DNA from 4 places in the Thalassospira sp. SN3W genome. Region 2 is predicted to be linked to each of the others. Evidence: predicted binding sites of a transcription regulator. Region 2 holds the regulator's gene; each other region holds the start of a gene.
The links. Region 2 encodes LexA, which represses DNA repair genes until DNA is damaged. Its sites were predicted from a motif close to ATGTTCTANTTTGGTTC; they were not measured.

Region 1: the regulator LexA is predicted to act here: its motif matches at 3,477-3,493, upstream of uvrA (excinuclease ABC subunit UvrA).
Region 3: the regulator LexA is predicted to act here: its motif matches at 2,418-2,434, upstream of recA (recombinase RecA).
Region 4: the regulator LexA is predicted to act here: its motif matches at 2,504-2,520, upstream of P8T57_RS17800 (PA0069 family radical SAM protein).

Annotation. Positions count from the first base shown of each region.
Region 1 covers NZ_CP121124.1:4,136,676-4,141,774, forward strand. The annotation lists gene P8T57_RS19020 (hypothetical protein) at 1-615, shown strand, start outside; gene uvrA (excinuclease ABC subunit UvrA) at 638-3,466, opposite strand; gene fbaA (class II fructose-bisphosphate aldolase) at 3,657-4,736, opposite strand; gene P8T57_RS19035 (Gfo/Idh/MocA family oxidoreductase) at 4,757-5,099, opposite strand, start outside.
Region 2 covers NZ_CP121124.1:4,301,238-4,306,336, reverse strand. The annotation lists gene P8T57_RS19840 (ComEC/Rec2 family competence protein) at 1-1,782, shown strand, start outside; gene lexA (transcriptional repressor LexA) at 1,846-2,553, opposite strand; gene moaC (cyclic pyranopterin monophosphate synthase MoaC) at 2,701-3,180, opposite strand; gene trpC (indole-3-glycerol phosphate synthase TrpC) at 3,201-3,998, opposite strand; gene trpD (anthranilate phosphoribosyltransferase) at 3,995-5,029, opposite strand; gene P8T57_RS19815 (aminodeoxychorismate/anthranilate synthase component II) at 5,063-5,099, opposite strand, start outside.
Region 3 covers NZ_CP121124.1:2,984,070-2,989,168, forward strand. The annotation lists gene P8T57_RS13440 (DMT family transporter) at 1-427, shown strand, start outside; gene P8T57_RS13445 (hypothetical protein) at 413-949, opposite strand; gene P8T57_RS13450 (DUF4198 domain-containing protein) at 958-1,749, opposite strand; gene nikR (nickel-responsive transcriptional regulator NikR) at 1,847-2,326, shown strand; gene recA (recombinase RecA) at 2,606-3,685, shown strand; gene P8T57_RS13465 (entericidin A/B family lipoprotein) at 3,936-4,076, shown strand; gene P8T57_RS13470 (DUF1328 domain-containing protein) at 4,170-4,346, shown strand; gene P8T57_RS13475 (entericidin) at 4,567-4,710, shown strand; gene P8T57_RS13480 (NIPSNAP family protein) at 4,741-5,046, shown strand.
Region 4 covers NZ_CP121124.1:3,864,452-3,869,550, forward strand. The annotation lists gene P8T57_RS17790 (hypothetical protein) at 69-590, shown strand; gene P8T57_RS17795 (tyrosyl-tRNA synthetase) at 952-1,230, shown strand; gene P8T57_RS17800 (PA0069 family radical SAM protein) at 1,326-2,489, opposite strand; gene P8T57_RS17805 (inverse autotransporter beta domain-containing protein) at 2,624-4,249, opposite strand; gene P8T57_RS17810 (LysE family translocator) at 4,614-5,099, shown strand, end outside.

The sequences.
Region 1 (5,099 bases), 160 kb from region 2:
ACGTCGGATGCAATCGTCATGTTGCTGGCGCTCAATCAAGGGCGGGACGGATTTGTGCATGGTTATCTGTCTGATCTGGCGGGCGGGCGTGAACAGCTTGATAACACACAGCGGGCTTTTTTCCGTTCGCTTCGGGTGGCAGCAATTGCGCTGGCGCTTTCGCCGATATTGCTGGTCGTGTCGGTGATACTGTTTTTGCACGTCGACCAGATCGTCAGCGCCGGGCACGGCAAACTGTTCGGGTTCAGTTATGATTTGTTGTTCTTTGTCGGCAGTTTCGGTGCGATCGGGGCACTGGTAAGCATGATGATGCGGTTGGGTAAGGATGTCGACTGGGCGGAAATGGAGCCGGCGTCGGTTTTTTTCAATTTTCTGTTTCGACCCTGCCTTGGTTTTTGCTTCGCCCTGATAGTATTACTGGCACTGCGCGCCGGTATTTTGCCGATCCCGCTGGATCAGTTACACAATATTTCCGACATGGATCAGATCGGAACGATTTCTGGTGCCGGGCAACAGATTTCCATCGTGCTGGTGCTGGCATTCCTGTCAGGCTTTAGCGAGCGGCTAAGCTCTGCTCTTGTCAAACGGGTCGAAGATCGGGTCGAAGCGGGCTAGGTGCCCGCTTCGCTTTAAGACATTACTTCAGGCCGAGATGGCGTTTAAGGTATTTACCGGTATAGCTTTCCTCGTTGGCCATGATGGCCTCTGGTGTGCCGCAACCAACCAGCTTGCCGCCGCCATCACCACCCTCGGGACCGATATCAATGATCCAGTCGGCAGTTTTTATGACATCAAGGTTATGTTCGATCACAACCACCGTGTTGCCCTGATCGACAATGGTGTGCAACACTTCCAGGAGCTTGCGGATATCATGGAAATGAAGCCCGGTGGTTGGTTCATCAAGGATGTAAAGCGTGCGGCCAGTGGCCCGCTTTGACAGTTCCTTGGCAAGCTTCACGCGCTGCGCTTCACCACCCGAAAGGGTCGTTGCCTGCTGCCCCAGATGGATGTAGCTCAACCCGACCTGTTTTAAGGTTTCCATCTTGTCGCGAATGGATGGAACGGCCTTGAAGAAATCGGCACCTTCTTCGACTGTCATATCAAGAATGTCAGATATCGATTTGCCTTTAAATGATATTTCCAGCGTTTCGCGGTTGTATCGCTTACCCTTGCACTGATCACAGGTAACGTAAACATCAGGCAGGAAATGCATTTCGATCTTGATCACGCCATCGCCCTGACAAGCTTCACAACGGCCACCCTTGACGTTGAACGAGAAACGGCCGGGCTTGTAACCGCGTGTTTTGGCCTCGGGCAGTTGCGAGAACCAGTCACGGATCGGGGTGAAGGCCCCGGTATAGGTGACCGGGTTCGAACGCGGGGTGCGGCCAATCGGGCTTTGGTCGATATCGATGATTTTGTCGATATGTTCGATGCCGGTGATGGTGTCATGGGCACCGGGGTGATTGCGCGCATTATGCATCCGTTTGGCTAGCGCCTTATACAACGTCTCAATAACAAGGCTGGACTTGCCGCCACCCGAAACACCGGTAACACAGATGAATTTGCCAAGCGGGAATTTGGCATCGACATTTTGTAGGTTGTTGGCACGTGCGCCCTTGATTGCGATCGATTTGCCATTACCCTTGCGTCGTTCCTTGGGAACGGCGATCTGTTCAACCCCGACAAGATACTTTCCGGTCAGGCTGTTCGGGTTCTGCTGTATCTGTTCGGGTGTGCCTTCGGCAACAATACGACCGCCATGGATACCAGCACCAGGGCCCATATCAACGACATAATCGGCGGCACGAATGGCGTCTTCGTCATGTTCAACAACAAGCACGGTGTTGCCCAGATCTCGAAGACGTTTCAGGGTCTCAAGCAAGCGATCATTGTCACGCTGATGCAGGCCAATGGAAGGTTCATCCAGAACATACAAGACCCCGGTCAGGCCGGATCCGATTTGCGACGCCAGCCGGATACGCTGGCTTTCGCCACCTGAAAGTGTGCCAGATGTACGCGACATCGACAGATAATCCAGCCCGACATCCCGCAGGAAACGCAGGCGATCATTGATTTCGCGCAGGATGCGTCGCGCGATTTCGGTTTCTTTTTCGTTCAGTTTGCCTTCAAGCGCCTGGAACCAGTCGGCGGCCTTGCCAATCGAAAGATCGGTGATCTCCGAAATCGTGGATTTGTCGATCTTCACGGCCAGTGCCTCGGGTTTCAGGCGATGGCCTTCGCAGGTCGGGCAGCTTGAAACCGTCTGATACTTCGAAAGTTCGTCGCGTGCCCACTGGCTGTCGGTTTCGCGCCAGCGGCGCGACATGTTGGGAATGACGCCTTCGAACGGTCGGGCAACCTTGTAGCTGCGCGAACCGTCATCGTAGGTCACCGTGACGTCTTCATCACCTGAACCATACAGAATGATGTCCTGTGCTGTTTTCGGAAGCTTTTCCCATGCGACATTGGTCTTGAAACCGAAATGCTTGGCGACCGCCCGCAGGGTTTGAAGATAATATTTCGACGTGGTGCTGGCCCACGGCGCAACAGCGCCATCGTCAAGGCTTTTGCCTTCATCGGGGACGACCAGTTCCGGATCGAATTCCATCTGGGTTCCAAGGCCATCACAGGCCGGGCAGGCACCAAACGGATTGTTGAACGAGAACAGGCGCGGTTCTATTTCCTCAATCGTGAAACCGGAAACCGGGCAGGCGAACTTTGCCGAGAACACGGTTGTTTCCCCGGTTTTGGCATCTTCGGTCAGAACGATACCGTCTGTCAGTTCAAGGGCGGTTTCAAAACTGTCTGCAAGGCGGGTTGCTATCCCTTCCTTGACGATCAGACGGTCAACCACGACCGAGATATCGTGCTTTAGCTTTTTGTTCAGTTCAGGCGCTTCGTCGATGTCATACATTTCGCCATCAATCTTGACGCGCTGGAACCCGCGTGTGCGAAGGTCACGCAGTTCCTTTTTGTATTCACCCTTACGCCCCCGAACGAACGGTGCCAGCAGATAAAGCCGCGTGCCTTTGGGCATTTCCATAACGCGGTCAACCATCTGCGATACGGTCTGGCTGACAATCGGAAGGCCGGTTGCCGGGGAATACGGGATGCCAACGCGCGCCCAGAGAAGACGCATATAGTCATAAATTTCGGTAACCGTTCCCACAGTCGAGCGCGGGTTGCGCGATGTTGTTTTCTGTTCGATGGAAATGGCAGGAGACAGGCCATCGATATATTCCACATCGGGTTTTTGCATCAATTCAAGGAATTGACGTGCGTACGCTGACAGGCTTTCGACATAACGACGCTGTCCTTCGGCATAAATCGTATCGAACGCCAGCGAACTTTTGCCTGACCCTGACAGACCAGTGATGACCACCAGAGCATCGCGGGGCAGTTCAACATCGATATTTTGCAGGTTATGTTCTTTCGCACCGCGAACCGAAATTTTCGTCAGCATGTCGGGCCTTTTGTTCCTGTAATGTTCGGAAAAGGTATAGAGGAGCCAAACCTGATACGCAAGCGCACCCCAGACAGTTCCTGTCAGTATCTGTCAGGAGTAGTCTGTTTTTTTCGCAGCGCAAGACAATGCACGAAAAAACCCGCCGGAAAAACCGGCGGGTTGAACATGCTTTTGCAATCCTAAAGGATCACCCTTTGGTAACCGACCGGCCGGTTGCGCCAAGATCCTTGAAAGCTTCTTCGAGGCGGGATACCATCGAAAGTTCTGCTTCACGGACCCATACGCGCGGATCGTATTGTTTTTTGTAGGGCTGATCGGTATCCGGATCGACCTGATACTTGAACGCACGTGCGTTGGCTTCGACATATTCGCCAACCGGGCGCGAATAGGCGAACTGGGTATCGGTATCGATATTCATCTTGAAGACGCCATAACCGACAGCTTCTTCGATTTTTTCTTTTTCCGAACCCGAACCGCCATGGAACACGAAGTCTAGCGGACGGTCGCCAAGGTTATGCTTTTCCGAAACATATTTCTGGGATTCCAGAAGGATTTCCGGACGAAGCTTGACGTTACCCGGTTTATAAACGCCATGAACGTTGCCGAATGCCGCCGCGACCGAGAAATGGCCAAGCGGAGCAAGGCGACGGTATGCTTCTTCGACTTCTTCTGGGCGGGTATAAAGACGTGGATCAATTTCCTCGACACTAGTATCAAGGTCATGGCCAATACCGTCTTCTTCGCCGCCGGTCACGCCCAGTTCGATTTCCAGGCTCATTTCGATTTTCGACATGCGTTTGAGGAACTCTTCGCAGGTCGACAGGTTGTCTTCGAGCGGTTCCTCGGACAGGTCCAGCATGTGGGAGCTGTAAAGCGCCTTGCCGGTCTCGGCATAGGCCTTTTCGCTCCATTTCAGCATTTCATCGACCCACGGAACGAATTTCCGGTTTGCGTGGTCGGTATGCATGACGACAGCAACACCATAATATTCAGCCATCAGCTGGGCATGGCGTGCAGCCGAAACAGCGCCCACGACACGGGCTGCTGCAGCGTCCTTGATGCCCTTGCCGGCAAAGAACTGTGCACCGCCATTCGAAAGCTGAATGATGATGTCAGAACCGGCATTTGCAGCGGCTTCAAGGGCGGCATTCATCGTGCTGGACGATGTGATATTGACGGCGGGAAGGGCGTAACCGTCCTGTTTGCAGGCAGCGACAAGGTCACGATAGGCAGAACCGGTAACAACACCGGGTTTAACGGAAGGCATGTGGGTACTCCTCCTGGGGGTCAGAGTATTATTGTTTCCCCCGTGCGTACCGACTGATCCGCAGCGAGGGCAATCCGTAAGGAGCCCAATGCATCTTCCATATGCTGCGTAAGGTCAAGGTTTTCCGTTATAGACTTTAGGAAAAATTGCTGTTCACGCAGACACAGGCCGTCATGATCGGGCTCGTCGTCTGTGCGGATGATTTCGTCAGATTGTGTAAATTTTCCGGCTGCATCTGTGGCAGCATGATGAAGCTTTAAGGCATTCGTCTTTGTGTGGGTATCGATATCGGCAGAACCCGCACCTTTTTCTTCAACATCGGTGATGGAAACACAGCCTTTCGGTCCGATCACATCTTTGACG
Region 2 (5,099 bases):
ACAGAGATCGAAGGCGACATCACGCTTCTGGAACCACGAGGCGGCAGGATGCGCATGACCGTGGCACCAATGCGGATCGCGGGGCTTGAGGACCGGGCATTTGACTGGAAGGTGCGATTGAGCCTTCCAGGTGGCGATGAGCTTTCCGTCGGGGATCATATCGTGGCAACGGCACGGCTGTTTCCGTTGCGTGCAGCGTCCGTGCCGGGCGACCCGGATTTTTCACGCGGATTATATCTGGACGGGATCGGGGCGACCGGGTTTGTTTTCGGCCATAAATATAGTGTGACCAAGAAGGCCGAAACAGGAATGATGCAGCCGGTTTCGGACCGGATCGAAAGTCTGCGCCTGACGATCATGACGGCAATCGATCAGAGCCTTACCGGCGCAGAGGCCGGGATTGCCAAGGCACTGATTGTCGGCGAACGCGGCGATGTCAGTGCGGAAATTGCCGATGATCTTCGCAAATCGGGATTGGCGCATCTTCTGGCGATTTCCGGGCTGCATATGGGGCTTTTAAGCGGGACGGTTTTCTTTTTCCTGCGGTTTGGCATGGCGGCCATTCCCGCCCTTGCGCTGCGGTTTCCGATCAAGAAATGGGCGGCTATCGGGGCGATGGGCGCAGCCGTGATCTATCTTGGCCTGTCAGGGGCCAGTGTTCCGACGCAGCGTGCCTTTGTGACGTTGACGATTGTCTGGGTTGCGTTGCTGCTGGATCGGCGGGCGATATCGTTGCGGCTGGTGGCGTTTGCGGCGCTGGTTGTTCTGATCCTGCGGCCCGATGCGGTATTGGGGCCAAGCTTTCAGCTTTCCTTTGCGGCGGTGTCGGTTCTGGTGGCGTTTTATGATGGCCCGGGCAGGCGATGGTTTGACAAGTCGGGGGATCGGTCATGGCTATTCCGGCTTTGGCTGTTTTTTGCCGGGCTGGTGATGACCGGGTTGCTGGTTACGGCGGTGACCGCGCCGATCATCGGGTTTCATTTTGGGCGGATTTCGATGATCGGGATCGTGTCCAACCTGATTGCCATTCCGGTGATGGCGTTCTGGGTGATGCCGCTGATTGTGGCGACGCTTGTTCTGATGCCGTTCGGGGCCGGGGGACTGGCATTGTGGTTGATGAAGCCGGGACTGACATTGTTGATTGAAACCGCAAGCCTTGCCGCCGATCAGGCCTGGGGGCTTTGGCATGTCGAGCAGTTTAGTGCCGTATTTGCCATCGGCATCATGATGGCGATGGCCTGGTGGCTGGTCTGGCGGGGGAACGCGATTGCCCGGTTGGCTGTCATTCCGCTATGCGTGGCGATTGCGGCGCAAATCCTGTATCGCCCGGCGGATATTCTGGTTTCGGGGGATCAGGAAAGCTGGGCAATTCGCGACAGGGTGCGCGACAAACTTGTCCTGCCCGAAGGCATTTCGGATTTTCAGCAGTCGGTCTGGATGGCGCGATTTGGTATCGCCGATCATGATGCCAGCAATGTCATCGAAAAATGCGACGCAACGGTTTGTTCCGTCAGGATCGCCGGACGGCAGGTGATCATTGCCAATGATCTTGCCAATCCGTTCTATGCATGCCGCCATGGCGATATGATCATCAGCCTGAAACGCGATATGCCGCATGATATCTGTGCGCCGGATGTGACTGTCATCGATGATGACCTGTTGTGGTGGCAGGGGGGCGTATCGGTTGCGTTGCGGCCCGATGCCGCCCCGGTGATCGAAACCGTGCGTGAAACGTCCGGCATCTGGCCGTGGATTATCATCGGAGGCAGGGTGGTCAAATAAAAAACGCCGTCAGGCAAGGCCGACGGCGTTTCTTTCGGTTTGTTCGGTTTATTCGGTATTCTATCAGTATTGGCGCAGCAAACCGATCAGACGTCCCTGAATGCGGACACGATCAGGCGACAGCGCGCGCGTTTCATAACGCGCATTGGCCGGTTCCAGCAGAACTTCGCCACGGCCACGTTTCAGGCGTTTCAGAGTGGCTTCGGCGTCGTCGACCAGTGCGACAACGATGGAGCCATCATTGGCCTGTTCGCAACGCTGGATCAGGACTGTGTCGCCATCGAGAATACCGGCATCGATCATCGAATCACCGGAAACTTCAAGCGCATAGTGATCGCCGGTTCCCAGAAGCGCTGCCGGGACCTGCACCATTGTGGTCTGATCGCGAAGGGCTTCGATCGGGGTACCCGCCGCAATCCGGCCAAACAGCGGCAGGGAAACGGATTCACCCGATTCCGAAAAGGCCGAAGGCACGGTTGCCGGCCGATGCGCAGCCTTTCGCGCGGAGGCGATAGAGGTAACATTGTTGGGCGTTTCCGCCGCGTCGTCATCATTATTATCGGGAAGACGCAAGACTTCGAGCGCGCGGGCCCGATGGGCGAGACGGCGAATAAAACCGCGTTCCTCAAGCCCGGTGATCAGTCGATGAATGCCGGATTTGGATTTCAGGCTCAGGGCTTCTTTCATCTCGTCAAAAGAGGGCGAGATGCCATGATCGCGAAGGTAATTATCGATATAGACCAGCAATTCGTATTGCTTGCGCGTCAGCATGATTTTTTCCGAACCAGTAATAAGAACAAACCGAATACATAAATGTTCTACTTTGGTTCTGCTTGTTCGTCAAGCACCACAATCCGAAAAATCACCGTTTAAGGGCATTCTTTCGGTCAAGAAACGAAATTTGGGTACTTTCAGGGATCAGTCGGCGGTGAAAGTACCCGACTTTCCGCCTTCCTTGTGGACAACGCGAATATCGGTAATCCGCATGGCTTTATCGACCGCCTTGCACATATCGAACACGGTAAGTGCGGTAACGGAAACGGCGGTCAGGGCTTCCATTTCCACCCCGGTTTTGCCGGTGGTTTTGCAGGTCGCGACAATATCTACCGCATCGGTGGCAGTTGCGAGTTCCAGCGTGACTTCGACCGAGGTTAGAGGCAGGGGATGGCAAAGCGGTATCAGGTCGGCGGTTTTCTTGGCCCCCATAATCCCGGCAAGCTGGGCGATGCCAAGAACGTCGCCCTTTTTATGGCCGCGTTCGGCAATCAGCCGGGCCGTTTCCGCCGACATCAGGACACGGCCCTTTGCGATGGCGACGCGCGCGGTATCGGTCTTGGCCGAAATATCGACCATGACGGCGTTACCAGCGGCGTCGATATGCGAAAGTTTGTCTGCCATGCCTGTGTCTTGTTCCGTTATCAGGCCGCGAGGCCAAGAATATTACGGGTGGCGGCGGTGACGTCGTCCTGACGCATCAGGCTTTCGCCGATCAGGAAGCATTGCGCGCCGACCTTTGCCATGCGGGCGAGGTCATCGTGCGTGAACAGGCCGCTTTCGGCGACCAGCATCCGGCTGTCATCAACCATGCCAGCGAGTTCTTCAGTCGTGGTCAGGGAGACTTCGAGCGTTTTCAGATTGCGGTTGTTCACGCCGAGAAGCTTTGATTTCAGTTTCAGGGCACGTTCAAGTTCCGGTGCATTGTGCACCTCGATCAGGACATCCATGCCAAGGCTGTTTGCTGCGTCTTCAAGCTCGGCGGCCTGGGCGTCTTCGAGGGCTGCCATGATCAGAAGGATGCAATCGGCACCAAGGGCCCGGGCTTCGGTCACCTGATAGGGATCAAGCATGAAATCCTTGCGCAATACCGGCAGGTCAACCGCTGCACGCGCGGCAACCAGATAGCTGTCATCGCCCTGGAAATAGGGAATGTCGGTCAGGACCGACAGGCAGCTTGCCCCACCGGCCTTGTAGGCCTGCGCCAGAACGGGCGGATTGAAGTCCGGGCGGATCAGGCCCTTGGACGGGGATGCCTTTTTAATTTCGGCAATCAGACCGTAACGACCATCCGCAACCGATGTTTCAAGCGCCTTGATAAAGCCGCGCGGTGCCGATTGCGATCTGGCGGCGGTTTCGAGGTCGGCAAGTGACTTTCGCGCCTTGCAGGCGGCGATATGGTCGCGTTTGTCGTTACAGATACGTTCGAGTACGTCGCTCACGCTGCGGTCCCCTGATTGGAAATGCGGACAAGTGCCTGCAGGGTTTCTGCGGCTTTGCCAGAATCGATTGCGGTGCGGGCCTTTGCGATGCCATCGGCAAGATCGGTTGCGATGTCGGTCACCACAAGGGCGGCTGCGGCATTCAGCAGAACGATATCGCGATAGGCGCTTTTTTTACCGGCAAGAAGATCGAGAATGGCCTGCGCGTTTGTCTGGGCGTCGCCGCCTTTAAGCGCATCAAGGGTGACGATTTCAAGGCCGTAATCTTCGGGGTTGATTTCAAAGGTCGTAACCGTGCCGTTTTTGACTTCGGCGACAAAGGTCGGGCCGGTTGTTGAAATTTCATCAAGGCCGCTATGACCATAGACAACCCATGCATGTTCGGAACCAAGGCGGTTCAGCACATGGGCAATCGGTTCGACCCATTCACGGGCGAAAACACCCATGACCTGGCGTTTGGTTTTGGCCGGGTTGGCCAGCGGTCCCAGCAGGTTGAAGATCGTGCGCGTGCCCATTTCAACGCGGGTCGGCATCACGTGACGCACCGCCGAATGATGGCGCGTTGCCATCATGAAGCACAGATTGATTTCCTTTAGCGCCTTTTCAAGAAGCGCCATATCGGCATCAAGATTGACGCCAAGCGCCATCAGAACATCAGCCGATCCCGATTTTGACGACGCCGCTCGGTTGCCGTGCTTGGCAACGATGGCGCCGCAGGCCGCCGCAACGATTGCCGCCCCGGTCGAGATATTGAAGGTGCCGCTGCCATCGCCACCGGTACCACAGGTATCAACCGCATTGGGCGGGGCGATAATGCCGGTCGCCTTGGAGCGCATGACACGCGCCGCCCCGGTGATTTCATCGACCGTTTCACCGCGCAGGCGTAGCGCCATCAGGAAAGCCCCCATCTGCGACGGCGTTGCCTGACCGGACATCAGAACGTCGAAGGCCTGCTCGGCCTGTTCCTCGTTCAGTTTTTCGCCATTTGCGACTTTGGCCAGGATCGGCTTCAGGTCATATTCAGTCGACATGCGGGTTTCCTCGGTTAGCGGTCCGGTGCGGTTTCATGCGCCGGGGAAGTCTATAAAATTCTTCAAAAGG
Region 3 (5,099 bases), 1.3 Mb from region 2:
TGGTATCTTGTTTGGACTTGGCGGTGCCATTGGTCAGGTCGCGAATCTGGTGACGGCGAAATATGCACTGATCAGCGGTTATTCTGCGCTGTCGGCCACATGGATCAGAACCTTTGTCGCGGTTGTGATCATGTGGGGAATTGCGATTGCCATGGGGCGTGCTCGGCGCACGATTGTGGCGTGCAGCGCACCTGATGTCGGGCGGTGGCTGTTTCTGGGGGCTTTTATCGGCCCGGCGCTTGGCGTGTGGCTCTCGATGGTGGCGGTTCAGAATGCCAATGTCGGTATCGCATCAACGCTGATGGCGTTGCCACCGGTTTTGCTGATTGTCTATGAAGGTGTGGTTCTGCGCCGCCCCGTTGGCCTGCAGGCCATCGTCGGGACCTGCATGGCCTTTGGGGGTGTTGCGCTTTTATTCCTGCATTAAGTGCGATTTTCTCTGCCTTTTGATCCTGGTGATCCAGCCCGGCAGAAAGGCAAGATTGGTTATCAGGCTGAAACCGAACAGGATTGCAGCCCAGACCGGCAGGTCAAGCAAGGCGCTGTTTCCCTGCAATCCGGGGGTTGGGGCCGAGGATTGTGTCCCCGGTGGCGGTGTTTTTTCCGATGAATGGATCAGGACAACCTGATGACCCATGCCGTCTGATACCATTATTTTCCAATGCGCATCGGTATGATCTTCAGGGCGTAATGCCGGAACCGCGACGGCAAGGCGTCCTTCACGATCAGTTCTTCCTTTTTGCCAGGTTTTCCCGTCCGGTGACGTCACTGTGGCTTCGGCAAATATCATTGGTGAGCCATCTGTATAGCCGAACTGATAGACGGTGGCGGTCCGGTTTTGGTCAATCTGCCATCCCGCACCGTGGGCAATCGCCGGGAACGATCCTGCACAAAGCAGGATCGCGCAGGCAATTGCCGCGATCATCAAACGCCCAAACGATTGCAGCATGTGGCGGCCTATTGGCTGACATCGAAAGTCAGGGTTGCCCGCAGGTTATGTACCCGGACAGATGCATCAGAGTCCGGGACATCGGCCGCAACCCGAACCATCCAAAGACCCGGTTTCGTAATCCGGATTTTGGCAATGCCGCTGCCACGATCATCGCTGAAAGTTTCGGTGTAATAGGCATAAGACGATGGCGTGTCGGTAAATCCGGCATAGGTTGCCAGGACACTGGTCGAATAAGGTTGCCCGTCCAGCAGGATTTGAACCGCAACGTCTTGGCCGATTGCCGTCATGCGCGGATCGGAAAGCGGCACGATTTCAAGTTTGTGCCCCAGAGGGGAAGAAATGAAATCCGCGTTTTGGGAGCCTCCAGTCAGGTTTTTGGAAAATTTTTCAAATCGGGATGACGCAACCGCATCGGGATGTGCGTCCGGCCCGCCTTCTTTCCAGCCATCGGGCGTTTGTGACCAGATTACCGGCAGGCGATGCCCGACAAGCCATGCGGGTTCTTCTTTGGAAAGGGTGAATGTGCCAGTCAGATTGGGGGCATCCGCATTTTCAGTGACATCAAGTTCGGTGTTGGCCGAGGGGGTGATCAATTGTGCACGGACATGCTTTGGCGCTTCGGCTTCTTCCGGAGTGCCGAAAACATGAGTCGAATCGAGGATGAAGGCAGCAGTGTCCTTGCCATTCGCGGGGGTGGTTTTGCTGCTGGCGACAAATTCATGGGCCGCTGCGCCAAAGCCGATCAGGCACCCCAGTGCGGCAATTGCAAGCGGGGTTGTGAACTTTGATTGAAACATCTGCTATCCTTTGGGAGATTAGGGAAGTTGAAAGGCGGTATGAACTTTTCAAAAATGTTCATACGAGTCAAGCTGATGATTCTGAAAGGGAATTCGTATGACCCGCGTGACCGTATCAATCGAAGACGATTTGATGGAGGCGTTCGATGCTTTCCTTGAGCATCGCGGCTACACCAACCGGTCAGAAGGTTTTCGTGACCTGATCCGGGAAAAGCTCCAGAATACCAAGCTTGACGAAGACACCGGTGGCGTTGGCATAGCGGTCCTGAATTATGTTTATGATCATGAAGAACGCATGCTGGCATCACGGCTGATGAGTGCGCAGCACGAACATCATGACCTGACCGTTTCGACCGTGCATTTCCATATTGATCACGATACGTGCCTTGAAAGCGTGACCTTACGCGGCAAGCTTTCCGATATTCGCAAATTCGCCGATCAGGTTCTGGCACAACCTGGCGTGCGCCATGGGCAGCTTTATTCGGTTCCGGGTGAATTGCATGTCGAAACCCATCATCACGGCGATGACGATCATGGACATGCACATCGGCACGAACATCTGAAAATCACGACCTGAACCGGGCTTCTCCGAATTGTTTTAAAAATCCCGGCACAAGCCCGGCGACAATTTTATTTATCCGGGTTCGAATTCTTACCCACCAGAATGAGAACAAACTTGCAACATCCATTTTTTTGTGCGAGTGTTCACATTATGTTCTCAATGCGTTTGCCGGAAAATGGTTGGCGTGATGTCAGTTATCCGGCGGGGCACCTAGCGGTGGCGTTCCGCATTTAGGACCGGGGAACCGCCTGCGTTGCATCCTACCCGGCCCTGTGGAATAAGAGAGTTCGAAAAATGATTCAGACCGCGCTGCATTTGGTGGATAAGGATACGATGGATAAGCAGAAGGCACTCGAAGCCGCCCTTGGGCAGATCGAACGCGCATTTGGCAAGGGCTCGATCATGAAGCTCGGCCAGCGCGATAGTGCGGTTGATATTTCAGCCATTTCGACCGGATCGCTTGGCCTTGATATCGGGCTTGGCATTGGTGGTCTGCCGCGTGGCCGCATCGTCGAAATTTACGGCCCGGAAAGTTCGGGTAAAACCACACTGGCCCTGCACACCATTGCCGAGGCCCAGAAACTGGGCGGCACCTGTGCTTTTGTCGATGCCGAGCACGCGCTTGATCCGGGTTATGCCCGCAAGCTGGGGGTGAATACCGACGAACTCCTGATTTCGCAGCCTGACGCCGGTGAACAGGCGCTTGAAATCGCCGATACGCTGGTGCGTTCCGGTGCGATTGATGTTCTGGTCGTCGATTCGGTTGCCGCCCTTGTGCCACGTGCGGAACTTGAAGGCGAAATGGGCGATACCCACGTTGGCCTGCAGGCCCGCCTGATGAGCCAGGCATTGCGAAAGCTGACCAGTTCGGTCTCGCGTTCCAACTGCATGGTCATCTTCATCAACCAGATCCGTATGAAGATCGGTGTGATGTTCGGTAGTCCGGAAACCACCACCGGCGGTAACGCGCTTAAATTCTATGCGTCTGTCCGTCTCGATATTCGCCGTATCGGCCAGATCAAGGATCGTGACGAAGTCGTGGGTAACCAGACCCGCGTGAAGGTTGTCAAAAACAAGATGGCCCCGCCGTTCAAGCAGGTCGAATTCGACATCATGTATGGCGAAGGCATTTCCAAGATGGGTGAAATCCTTGATCTTGGCGTCAAAGCAGGCATCGTCGAGAAATCCGGTTCCTGGTTCTCGTACAATTCGACCCGTATCGGTCAGGGCCGCGAGAATGCCAAGACCTTCCTGCGTGAAAATCCGGAAATGACCGCCGAGATCGAACGCAGCATCCGCGAAAGTGCCGGCCTGATTGCTGAGGCAATGACCAGCATGAGCGATGATGAACCGTCAAATGACGATGATGCGTGATTGCTGACTACCGATTTTCGCCAAATACATCAAACGGGTCCTTCGGGGCCCGTTTTTTGTTGCGAGGTAGGCAAATCCGCAATTGCCCCAAAATGATCAAGATTGGCTGCAACCCGCAAAAACAAAGACATCGGCTCTGCCTTAATTGCGTCAGATCAGACACTTGGCAACCGCACAGGGAACTTTGTCTTTCCGGCTCCGTTATGAGGAATGTCAACAAAATCACGTCGAGCAAACAGGAGAAACCGAAATGTCTGACTTTCTGAAAAAGCTTTTCGCCGTTGCAATGATTTCCGGCATGGGTCTTGGCCTTGCCGCCTGCGAGACCGCCGAAGGCTTTGGCAAAGACATGGAAAATGCGGGTGAGTCCATTCAGGAAGAAGCTGAATAACAATATTGCCGTGCGGCTTCTCTGATGCCTGACGGGCACCGGGCTTGATCCCGATGATCCGCCAACGGCCAAAACCGAAAAGGAGATAACATCATGTTGGGTTGGGCAGTCTTTTGTCTCATTCTGGCGCTTGTCGCCGCCGTCCTTGGTTTTGGCGGCTTGGCAGGTACGTTTGTCGGGATCGCAAAGATCCTGTTCTTTGTCTTCCTCGTACTGTTCGTTGTTTCGCTTCTGGTCAACGCACTGCGTGGTCGTCGTCCACCGATCTGATCGCGATATCGACAATAATACGAGCAAACGGAAACGGGCGTGCTGCGGCGCGCCCGTTTTTCTGCGTGGCTTTTAAATCATCCATGCAGGAAAGAGTTGCCAGCCGGTCGTGACCCCGACAAGATAGCAACCGATTTCGGAAGCCATATGCCTTGCGTCAGAAGCGGGCCGCGGCCGCCTTCAAAATCAACATGTCGTTAAAGGCAGGAGCAATCAAACGATGTCTATTCTTGTAAAACGTATTCTGGCACTGGCCCTGATTGCGGGCTTTGGCATGTCGCTGGCCGCGTGTGAAACCGCCGCCGGATTTGGACGTGATGTCGAAAAACTTGGCGAACAGATTCAGGAAGGCGTCGAAAAGTAACCCATCCTCAAGTTCTGGAAAGTTCCCGCCGTGATCACCTGCTATCTGAAATACGTTATCGACATGCATAAAATCCCTGAGTTCGAGGATTATGCCCGTCGCTGGATTCCCATCGTCAATCGGATGGGCGGGACGCATCACGGCTATTTCCTGCCGCATGAAGGCGCCAGCAGCATCGCCTATGCCCTGTTCAGTTTCCCGAGCCTTGCGGCATACGAAGATTACCGCAATCGCATGGCCGATGATGACGAATGTGTTGCAACACTCGAACTTGAAAAACGCAACCGCAGCATCATCAGTTACGAACGCAGTTTCATGCGCCCGGTTCTTGATTAGGGCGGCATATCTGATCAGGGCGTTGTGGCGTGCCGGTGCGGTGCCGGATGCAT
Region 4 (5,099 bases), 440 kb from region 2:
AGTGGTTGACGTTATGTATCTATAATGTATCATTCTTGACGTGGGACAAGAAAACAGGCGGGGACAAAATGCGGGAATGGGAAGTACGGACAAGCTGCAGGGTCTGGCGCGGTCGATATGTGATCCGTGGGGGCGTTGATCGCATCGCCAATGATATCGTCACCCTGCAGCAAAGCCGCTTTCCGGGGATCGAAACCGGCAAGGTTTCTCTTCGGGTTGTGACCATGGCGGTGATGGCGGTTCTGGCCGAGGAATGCTGCGAAGATGGCGTTACGGCAGCCGAACTTTCGTTTTTGCTGACCACATGCCTTGGTCGGCCGATTTCACCGACCCGGATCGAACGCGAAATGGAAACGCTTTCGGGGCTGGTCTGGTCCGGGCCGTGGGGGGCGGAAACGCTTTATGTTCTTGAAAAGCGCGGCCTTCGCTTTTTTGAAAGCGCGCGCATGATGGCGATGAACGATACCGACGCCAAAAACGAGGATTTGACAGAATATACAGGCGCGGAGGAAGGCGGGGTTTTGCCGAAGATCGATCCGTCGATTACGGCAATCCCCGCCCCACACGCCCGGTACCGGGTGGTGGGATAAACCGCCATTATCCGGCTGATCAACAACACCCGCCTAACGGCTTTGCCGGGGCGGGTGTTTTGCTGTGTGCAGCATTGAACTGGTGCCCCGGTGGGCTGTTCACAGCAACTGCATCTGCCGGTTGGCATTCGGGCGGACAAAGCTGCTGCAATCAGGCTTGACCTGACAGCATAAGGTACGTAATGATTTAAAGATGGAAAACATTGTTACACATCAGAACGCCTATTTTACGTCGTGCACATAGCGCGGCGCCTGTTGATGTGTTTGTAAATTAAACCAAGACCGGCTGCCCCAGGGCGGCCTTTGTTTTTTCCATAAACCGGTTTGCCCGAGGTGGCCCCACCAACAAGGAAACCGGAAAATGACCCATATCTCCCTTGCGGATCGCATGCCGACACTTGATTTCACGTCCAATGCCCTGAAAGACGGGATCGGGGTGGTGCCGCTTATTCTGATGGCGGGGTTTGCCGATACCATTGCGGCAGCGAGCGCGCTGGTCGCAAATGGTGCTGTCATGATCGAGGACAAACAGATTGTGGATCCTGATCATCATATCCTTAGTTACGCATTTGATGATGGCGAAGTATTGCGCCTTACCGTTGGCGGTCAAAGAACGATGCTGATCCGTCGTGCAGAGTGATTGGGGCGGAGTGACCGGGGCGGAGTGATCGGGTTGGTGCCCGCCGGTCGTGCGAGCAGGGCTTGGGGGTGAGGGGGGCGATGTTGCTGGTGATCTCAGAACAGCGACATTTGCCCGTTCGCGTTGGGGCGGACAAAGCCGCTGCAATCAAGGTTGAGCGACCGGCCGGTCATGCCGTGTTTTTTGCGTGCAGCATCAAATCGCCTGGCAATCAGGTCGGCAATCGGGCCGGTGCCGCGCATGCGGGTGCCAAATTCGGATTGATAGCGTTCGCCGTCGCGCATCTGACGGATCAGGGACATGACCTTTGCCTTGCGATCAGGATAATGGGCCGCAAGCCATTCTTCGAACAGGTCGGCGATTTCAAGCGGCAGGCGGACGACGATGTGCGATACGGACGTTGCCCCGGCGTCATGAACCGCGGCAACCAGATTTTCGATTTCCATGTCATTCAGGCCGGGAATGATCGGCGCGCACAGGACCGTTACGGGAATACCGGCATAGGCAAGTTTGCGAATGGCATCAAGCCGACGGTGCGGGGCGGAGGCACGCGGTTCGAGAAGGTTGGATAATCTGTGATCAAGGCTTGTGACCGATATTGCGACCGACGCGCGGTTTCTGGCGGCCATCGGCGCGATCAGATCAATGTCGCGGGTGACCAGTGCGCCCTTGGTGATGATCGAAAACGGATGCTGGCAATCCGATAGTACCCTGATGATTGAGCGGGTCAGCTGTTTTTCTCGGTCTACCGGCTGATAGGGATCGGTGCTGGTGCCAATCACGATCGGGGCGGGCATATAGCTTTTGACGGCGAGCTGTTTGCGCAAAAGGGTCGGGGCGTCGGGTTTCCAGAACAGTTTTGTTTCAAAATCCAAGCCCGGCGACAGGCCCAGATAAGCGTGGGTTGGCCTGGCAAAGCAATAGATGCAGCCATGTTCACAGCCGCGATAGGGATTGATCGAACGGTCAAACGGCACATCGGGGCTTTGATTTCTGGTGATCACGCTGCGTGCGCCATCAATGCCAAGGGTGGTGCGGATGCGCGGCGCGTCCTGATCTTCCATCAGGCTGTTCATCCAGCCATCATCGACCGCCTGATGGATATGGCGTTCAAATCGGCCATCAATGTTCGATACCGCCCCGCGGCCTTTTTGCCTGCGCGCGGGCAGCAGATCCGGATCAAAATCCGGATTGATCCAGCCTTCGCCCGGTTGGGCGGTTTCGATGTGATCTGATGTCGGTTCGATGATGTTTCGCATATGCTCAAATTATAGAACAAAATAGGAACATTCAAGCGAAATACGTTGTACCCAGGTTGCCCCCCCCCCGATATCAACGCGGACAGCGGCAGACCGTTGGCATGACATCATCCGGTTATCAACAGCATTCCTGATTAAGGGCAGGTCGGCGTTGCTGTCGTGAAACTGATGGAGCCGGTGCTTGTCCCGCCACCGACATTGCATGTGCTTACATTGCCGCTGTTGCCGGAGCCGGAGAGATTCGTATTGTTCAGGTTAAAGAAAATCAGGTGGTTGTTTGTCGCCCCGCTGATATTGAGTGTGTTGTTCTCGAAGACGAGGTTGTCTGATCCGATGACTGACAGGGCATAGGCAAAGGTATCGTTACTGGTGGATGTGATCGTATTGCCGCGAATGACGGTGTTTTGCGCGTTTCCGATAACCTGTATGCCAAAGGACGTGTTGCCCGTGGCGTTGCTGGTCAATGTGCTATTGATGATTTCGACGTTATTCACGCCGTTAATCCGCACTGCTGCGGTTGCCTGCGTGTCGGAGGTTGAGACGGTAACGCCGACAAGGCGGCTGTTGCTGGCCATGTTGAAAATATGGCTTGGACTGCCGAAACCGACCGGAGAGGATCCTTCGCCGCTTAGGCTGGCACCCGGTGTGGTAATGGTCACGGTGCGACCGGAAGGTGTTTGAACGTTGAGGTCGCCAGCCCCCATGATGGTTTGACCATTTTGCACATCAAGGCGGCTGTTCACACTGGCAAAGCTGCCATTCAGGATCACGGTCGAATTGGCACCGGCGGATGAGATGGTCGTGGCGAGGTCGGCACTTGATGTTGTTGCACTGCTGACAAGTGTGATGGTGTTGCCGTTGGCTGTGCTTGTTATTTCCTCTGCCGTTGTGAATTGCCCGGCCTGACTGACGATATCAATGTCGCGTATGATCGGATCGGTCATGCGGCGTTCGATAGCGTTCAGGCGCGGTTTGGGATTGTCGCCAAAATCCTGAAGCGGAATGCGCAGGCGGAAGCTGGCAAAGCTTTGTGTGCCGCGCGGGTCGTCATGCTGGATTTCAGCCCCCAGCGAAAAGCGCGAGCCTTCCCACAGGAACGGTATTTCATCAAAGGTCAGGTCAAGCCGCCCGCGAGGTCCCTGTACCGTGTCCACATCGTCTTCGGTAAAGCGATAGCCGCCTGCGTAAAGGCGCAATTGTTGTGGTGCCGTGGCTTCAAACAATGGTGCGCGCCAGCCGATTTCGGCATCAAAACCGCGAAGGGCGCGTTCTTCGCCCTGACGGTACATGATCGTGGTGCCGGAAAAATCCACCGTGCTCAGGCTGTCTTCCATATAGCTTGTCCTGCCGACCGGCATATAGGCATTGGCGCGAAAATCCCAGTCAAGCGAAAGGGCTTCGGCCCCGAAAGTCACCTGATTGAATTTGTTGTCATACGCGCTGTGGCGGCGATCAAAATAGCCATAGCCGCCAATATTCCAGCCGCTATCAAGCATCTGGCGAATGCCGACACCGAAATTGCCTTCGTGACTGTTGGCATCATCCATCCGCGCGCGGATATTGGCAAAGGTCAGGGTATCGTCATCCTGCCATAGCGGAATGAACAGATCGGTTTCACCAAGGTTGCGGTCTGTGCCGGCCTTGCCTTCAAGGTCGATATGCGGTCCCCATTTGTTGCCGCCATCTGCGTCCTGAGCATGCGCGGATGGCGCAAAAGCGACGGCGCAGCTACAGACAAATCCAACCGCATATTTTTTCATTTTTGTCTTCAATCATTTTGATCTGGCTTATGCGCGGCAGGAAAAATCGCTGGCATTTTGCGCATCAGTCAGATCGGCAGTTAAGCCAGTTCATGAAATGGAAGTCCGAGGATTAGGGGATTTGCGCATGGGTCGCCACAGCAACGGCAGGGATGCGATATTTTCCTGCGCGAAGTGGATATCCATTGCGTTTTATGGATAGGAAACAGTGCGAGGTGCGCAAAGGCGGACTATTGAGCCCCGTCTTTTTGTCGACCTTTTAAATTGCCTTTTCGATTGTCATGTATCGGTACAATCGCGCGCTTGCCGGTTTTTACAATCCATCTATAGTTTCGTGGCCACCCTCTTTTAAGGAGCCACTCTGATGGATTGGGCACAGTTTATCAGCTTCACGCTTGTTACGGCCCTTCTGGTGATGTCGCCGGGCCCCAATGGCGTTCTGATTGCCAAAACCGTTCCGACATCGGGACGGGCAGCCGGATTTGCCAATGTTGCCGGTTTCGTGACCGCCTTTTACCTGCATGGCACATTGTCGATTTTGGGGATTTCGGTGATCCTTGTGCAGTCGGCACAATTGTTCATGATGGTGAAGATTGCCGGTGCGGCATATCTTTGCTGGGTCGGTTTCAAGGCGCTGCGCGAGGCATGGCGCGGGGTTAAAACCGTTGCCGAAGTGGCCCCGGCCAAACGCCGCAGGACGCTTCTGGTGGCGTATGGCGAAGGGTTCCTGACCAATGCGCTTAATCCCAAGGTATCGATTTTCTATCTTGCGGCATTTCCGCAATTCATTCCGGTCGGCGACGGGGCCATTACATCGGCCTTCATGCTGGTTTGTGTGCATGCCAGCATC